DNA from 2 places in the Jeotgalibacillus sp. 10bf12 genome. Region 2 is predicted to be linked to the other one. Evidence: predicted binding sites of a transcription regulator. Region 2 holds the regulator's gene; the other holds the start of a gene.

Region 1 (3,214 bases), 1.1 Mb from region 2:
GCTCTTCTTCTATTAATCTGTTGACCGGAATCCCCGTCCATCTTGCTACAATTGATGCAATCTCTTCTTCAGAAACTTCTTCTCTTAACAGACGGTTTTCATCGCGTGATTGTTCGTTTTCAAGTTCCAGTGCTGTAATTTCCTTTTGAAGCTTTGGAATATGACCGTGCTTCAGCTCTGCAGCTTTAGAAAGATCATAGTTATTCTCAGCATCTTCAAGCTCTCTTCTCAACTTATCAAGCTCTTCTTTTTTTTCCTGAATCACGACTAATGAGTGCTTTTCACTTTCCCATTTCGCTTTCATGACCTCTGCCTGCTCTCTCAGTTCAACAAGCTCAAGCCTTAGTTTATTCAGCCTTTCAATACTTGCAGGGTCTTTTTCCTTTGCAAGTGCCTGCTCTTCAATTTCAAGCTGCATGACTCTTCGGAATGCTTCATCTAATTCCTGTGGCATCGAGTCAATTTCAGTTCTGATCATCGCGCAGGCTTCATCGATTAAGTCAATCGCTTTATCAGGTAGAAAGCGATCTGTAATATAGCGCTCAGAAAGCTTAGCTGCTGCTACGATCGCACTGTCGTGAATTCTTACACCGTGATGGAGCTCGAAACGCTCTTTCAGCCCGCGCAGGATCGATACTGTATCATCCTCGTCAGGTTCCTGCACCATCACCTGCTGAAATCTGCGTTCAAGAGCAGGATCTTTTTCAATATACTGTCTGTGTTCGTTCAAAGTAGTCGCACCGATGCAGTGTATTTCTCCTCTGGCAAGCATCGGCTTCAGCATATTCCCTGCATCCATGGCACCTTCTGTTTTCCCGGCACCTACAATGGTGTGTAATTCATCAATAAAGAGGATGATCTGACCATCACTGTTTTTCACTTCAGCAAGAACGGCTTTCAGTCTTTCCTCAAATTCACCTCTGAACTTTGCGCCGGCGACAAGCGCGCTCATATCGAGCTCAAAGACAATTTTATCTTTCAGCCCTTCAGGTACATCTTTTCTGACTATCCGCTGTGCAAGCCCTTCAACAATGGCCGTTTTACCAACCCCCGGCTCGCCGATCAGTACAGGATTGTTTTTTGTTTTTCTGGATAAAATCCTGATGACGTGTCTGATTTCAGCATCACGTCCAATCACCGGGTCCATCTTTCCTTTTTTTACTTCTTCCACTAAATCACGTCCGTACTTAGACAGCGCTTCATATGCGACTTCAGGATTTTGAGATGTCACTCTTCTTCCCCCTCTGATTTCATCAATAACCTGCTTTAAAACATCAGGTCCTTCACTATGTTTTAATATATATTTGACTGTGTCCAGATGAGACAGTTTCATTAAACCGAGCATCAGGTGCTCTAATGATAAAAACTCATCTGTATATTCCTTCATGACTGATTCTGAATGTTTCAGCCACACGCCTACATCTCCTGCAAAAACAGGATCATAACTTTCTGAATGCACGACAGGCAATGAAGACAGCTTCTCTGAGATATAGCTTTTAATGTCAGCAGTATTCATGTGAATCCCGGACAGTAGCCTCAATGTAAAATCATTGTTCAGCATCGAGGCAAAAACGTGTTCTACATCAATAGAAGAATGCTTATTATTTACTGCAAGCTCTTTTCCTTCAGCAAAAGCATCCTGCACACTGTATGTCATTTGATCCAGTTTCATCAGATCACTCCTTTGACCTTCTTTGACCTTTTGTCATATTTTATCATTCTCTTCATCAAATTGTAAAGAACCAGCACTTTACATCTCATCTTTTCGGTGGTTAAATTAAGAACATGTGATGCTAAAATAATGGAGGATTTTATGGATATCGAACAGTTATGGTTATTATTAAAATTTACTTTTCTCGGATTGTTTCAGGGGTTTACTGAACCGATTCCGATCTCATCCAGCGGGCACCTTCAGCTGGCACAATATTTTCTTGGTATAGAAATTGAAGGTAACAATTTCACTTTTGAATTAATGGTGAACTCAGCCTCTCTTATCGCTGTTTTACTGGTTTTCAGAGAAGACATTATCCGACTGATTACAAGAGGTCTTGGTTACATAAAAACGAGAAAGCCTGAAGATAAAACAGAATTTAATTTCATTTTGTACCTGATTATCGGTACAATTCCAGCCGGTGTGATCGGTGTGCTGTTTGATGATGACATTTCACGTCTATCCGGACCTCAGACGGTTGCGATTACTTTAATGATTACCGGTATCGCACTATTTCTGATTAGAAATCTGCGTGGTAAACGCGGTGAGAGTGGTATGTCTATAAAAGATGCACTGATCATTGGTGGCGCTCAGGCGGTTGCCCTGATTCCGGGTATCAGCCGGAGCGGCGCAACAATTGTAGCGGCAATGGCAAGAGGGATTCATCAGGAAACGGCACTGCGGTATTCATTTCTGCTATTTGTACCTGTCAGTCTTGGCGGAATGGTACTGAGCTTCTCAGATTTCCTTCAGGATGATAACCTGGCGGATCTGTGGCTCCCATACCTGCTGGCATTTATCGCATCACTTATTGCTTCATACTTCTCGCTTAAGTGGTTTATGAATATTATGGCGAAGGGTAACCTGATTTATTTTGCGATTTACTGTTTAACTGTAGGTCCAATTGTTCTACTTGTACTGTGGATTTCGTAAAGTAATGGTTTCCTTATATACGTTTCAGACGGGAAATTGATTCATTTAATTGGTGAGAGGTTTGGCCGTGTTGACGGCTGAGCCTCTTTTTTTCGGGCAATACATCGCAGCGACACAGGCATTTCAACTGCAGTCAATGTGTGGTTGTTAATGGAGGTAGGAAATGATCTGTATACTGTGGCGGAGGAGGTGGGCGGTGATGGCGGTGATTCGATCACCTTTTCCCATTTATCTATCGGCAATTGAATTTATTCTGACACCATTGACATTAATTCGGAGCTCATCACCGTCGGGCAGATTTTATCTATCAATTTTACTGAGGATTCCTACAGCTAGCACACGGATTACATCACCTTTTTCATTATTAGGCCGCACTGCAATCGGTCACCGGCAATCTGCCCGCTTCCTCAACAGCTACATACTCCGACACAGCAAAAACCGCCGAACCCATCAAAGGGTTCAGCGGTTTTATTTTTTTGATCACGTAATCCCTAATGCAATTTTAGCGTAGCGTGACATATTGTCTTTGCTCCATGGCGGGCTCCATACAATATTTACATCTACTTCTTT
Region 2 (3,214 bases):
GGATAGGTAGGAGCCTTAGAAACCGGAGCGCCAGCTTCGGTGGAGGCATTGGTGGGATACTACCCCGCTGTGTTGAACTTCTAACCCGCGGCCCTTATCGGGCCGGGAGACAGTGTCAGGCAGGCAGTTTGACTGGGGCGGTCGCCTCCTAAAGAGTAACGGAGGCGCCCAAAGGTTCCCTCAGAATGGTTGGAAATCATTCGAAGAGTGTAAAGGCATAAGGGAGCTTGACTGCGAGACCTACAAGTCGAGCAGGGTCGAAAGACGGGCTTAGTGATCCGGTGGTTCCGCATGGAAGGGCCATCGCTCAACGGATAAAAGCTACCCCGGGGATAACAGGCTTATCTCCCCCAAGAGTCCACATCGACGGGGAGGTTTGGCACCTCGATGTCGGCTCATCGCATCCTGGGGCTGTAGTCGGTCCCAAGGGTTGGGCTGTTCGCCCATTAAAGCGGTACGCGAGCTGGGTTCAGAACGTCGTGAGACAGTTCGGTCCCTATCCGTCGTGGGCGCAGGAAATTTGAGAGGAGCTGTCCTTAGTACGAGAGGACCGGGATGGACGCACCGCTGGTGTACCAGTTGTCATGCCAATGGCATCGCTGGGTAGCTATGTGCGGACGGGATAAGTGCTGAAAGCATCTAAGCATGAAGCCCCCCTCAAGATGAGATTTCCCACACGCAAGTGGTAAGATCCCTGAAAGATGATCAGGTAGATAGGTTCGAGGTGGAAGCATGGTGACATGTGCAGCTGACGAATACTAATCGATCGAGGACTTAACCAAATCGGTTGATTCTCGGAAAATCCCTTACTTTGATGAACGTATCCAGTTTTGAAGGCGCGAGCCTTATGTCTAGTGATGACAGCGAAGAGGTCACACCCGTTCCCATGCCGAACACGGAAGTTAAGCTCTTCAGCGCCGATGGTAGTTGGGGGTTTCCCCCTGTGAGAGTAGGACGTCGCTAGGCAACCTGAGTCTTCCCCTGAGTGGGAAGGCTTTTTTTGTGCATTGAAACGCATTAGAGGGATATGATCTGAAGGGCATTAAGAGCAAAAGGCCAGAATCCCAGTGGCATCAAAGGCCAAAAGACGAAACCTTAAGTGCGTGTATGGACGACGGAATTCATTCAATTCGAAAGTTATTCCCTCAACCCTGTGGTGGATCCCTTCAATATCTGGTTTGATTCCCTCAATCCGGACATTAATTCCTTCAGCAGCCAAAAACACACCTTTTATTCCTTCATTCCATGTAAGATTTTCATCATAAAATTCATTAATTCCATCAACAAAAGTTGTATTTCCTTCAATTGCCCGCCATCAGCGCCATCCGTTCTATCTGTGCCACCTCCCTCCCTGATACATGCCTGCCCATACACCAACACTCATGCAAATCACCAGTATCCCAGCCCCTGAATTGCACATAAACTGAACTATGTTGTATAATCATAGTCAAAGATAGTCAAAGTCAAGGTGGGGAGGTGGCAATGTGAAAAATATTTCTGATGTGATTGAAAACTATTTGAAAGAGGTTTTGGAGAAGAGTGGAAGTGAAATAGTGGAGATAAAGCGCAGTGAGATTGCTGAGCGTTTCCAGTGCGTGCCTTCTCAAATCAATTATGTGATGAAAACCCGTTTTACGATTGAAAGTGGCTACGTTGTGGAGAGTAAGCGTGGCGGCGGAGGGTATATACGTATTATAAAAGTAAAAAGTGATGATCATGCGCATTTAATTGATCAGATTCTTGAGATTCTTCAGCCGGTTGTTTCACAGGCGGTTGCGGAGAGTGTGGTATTTCGATTGATTGATGAAGAAGTGATTTCCAAACGGGAAGCAAAGCTTATGCTCAGTGCGATGGACCGGTCTACGCTGAATGTGCCTCTGCCTGTAAGGGATGAGGTAAGAGGAAGGATCCTGACCGCTATGCTGACTGTTTTAAAATATCAATAAGGTCGCGGGGTGATGAGTATGATGTGTGAGCAATGCCAGGAGCGGCCTGCTGCTGTTCATTTGAAAAATGTCGTGAACGGTAAGAAGTCGGAGATTCATTTGTGTGAGGTGTGTGCCCAGGATAAGGGTGAAGCGTTCATGAATGATGATGGTGCATTTTCGTTTAATCATTTACTTGCAGGACTGTTGAATGTGTCACCTGTGATGAAGCAGAGTCAGCCTCAGCAGCAGAGACGTGAGACGGTTGAGTGCAGTGGGTGCCAAATGACATTTGATCAGTTTTTAAAGATTGGAAAGTTTGGCTGCCCGAAGTGTTATGAATCCTTCAGGGATCAGCTGCCGCCTATTTTAAAAAGACTGCATAGCGGTAATACTGTTCATCAGGGCAAGCTGCCTGAGCGCCAGGGTGGCACGATTCATATGAAGCGGAAGGTAACGGAGCTGCGTTCAGATCTGAAGGCTTTGATTGAACAGGAAGAATTTGAACAGGCGGCTGAAATTCGTGATCAGATCCGTTCGCTTGAAGCCGAAATTCGTGATGAAGGGGGCGGCGCTGATGAGTCTTGAGAGATTTTTAAATCAGGCGGTCAGTTCCTGGATGAATGAAGACGGCCCTTACTCAGAAATTGTACTGTCTACAAGAATCAGACTGGCGCGGAATCATCATGAATACGCGTTTCCGACCGTGTTTACTCAAGAGGAAGCTGAGCAGACGTCAGAGGCAGTTGGGACTGCAGTTCAGCAGGCAGGGTATCCACTTGAGGAGCTGAAAATGAAGGATTTGCAGGGGCTTGAAAAAAGAGTACTTGTAGAGAAACATTTAATTAGTCCAAACCTTGCGGAGGATTCAAGTTCTTCCTCTGTATGGCTGTCAGATGATGAGGATGTCAGCCTGATGGTCAATGAAGAGGATCATTTGCGTATCCAGTGCCTGTTTCCCGGCCTTCAGCTTAAGGAGGCACTGCGAAAAGCGCTTGAGATAGATGATGCGATCGAGGAGCATTTTGATTATGCGTTCGATGAGAATTTCGGATATTTGACGACCTGCCCGACAAATGTTGGGACGGGATTGCGTGCATCTGTTATGATGCATTTACCAGGATTAATGATGACGCACCAGATGAACCGGATTATTCCTGCGATTGGACAATTTGGTCTGGTAGCGAGAGGAATTTACGGTGAGGGTAGCGAAGCTTTAGGTAACATCTTTCAGATCTCTAACCAGACGACACTCGGGAAGTCAGAAGAAGATATTACTGAGGACCTGC

Evidence for each region. The regulator CtsR, encoded in region 2, represses protease genes until heat stress. The targets are predictions, from matches to a motif close to ATGGTCAATAAAGGTCAAACA.
Region 1: the regulator CtsR is predicted to act here: its motif matches at 1,682-1,702, upstream of clpB (ATP-dependent chaperone ClpB).

Annotation. Positions count from the first base shown of each region.
Region 1 covers NZ_CP200276.1:2,020,647-2,023,860, reverse strand. The annotation lists gene clpB (ATP-dependent chaperone ClpB) at 1-1,672, opposite strand, end outside; gene DH10bf12_RS10525 (undecaprenyl-diphosphate phosphatase) at 1,814-2,644, shown strand; gene DH10bf12_RS10520 (metal-sulfur cluster assembly factor) at 3,125-3,214, opposite strand, start outside.
Region 2 covers NZ_CP200276.1:938,312-941,525, forward strand. The annotation lists rRNA gene DH10bf12_RS04500 (23S ribosomal RNA) at 1-782, shown strand, start outside; rRNA gene rrf (5S ribosomal RNA) at 851-966, shown strand; gene DH10bf12_RS04510 (CtsR family transcriptional regulator) at 1,485-1,946, shown strand; gene DH10bf12_RS04515 (UvrB/UvrC motif-containing protein) at 1,959-2,513, shown strand; gene DH10bf12_RS04520 (protein arginine kinase) at 2,503-3,214, shown strand, end outside.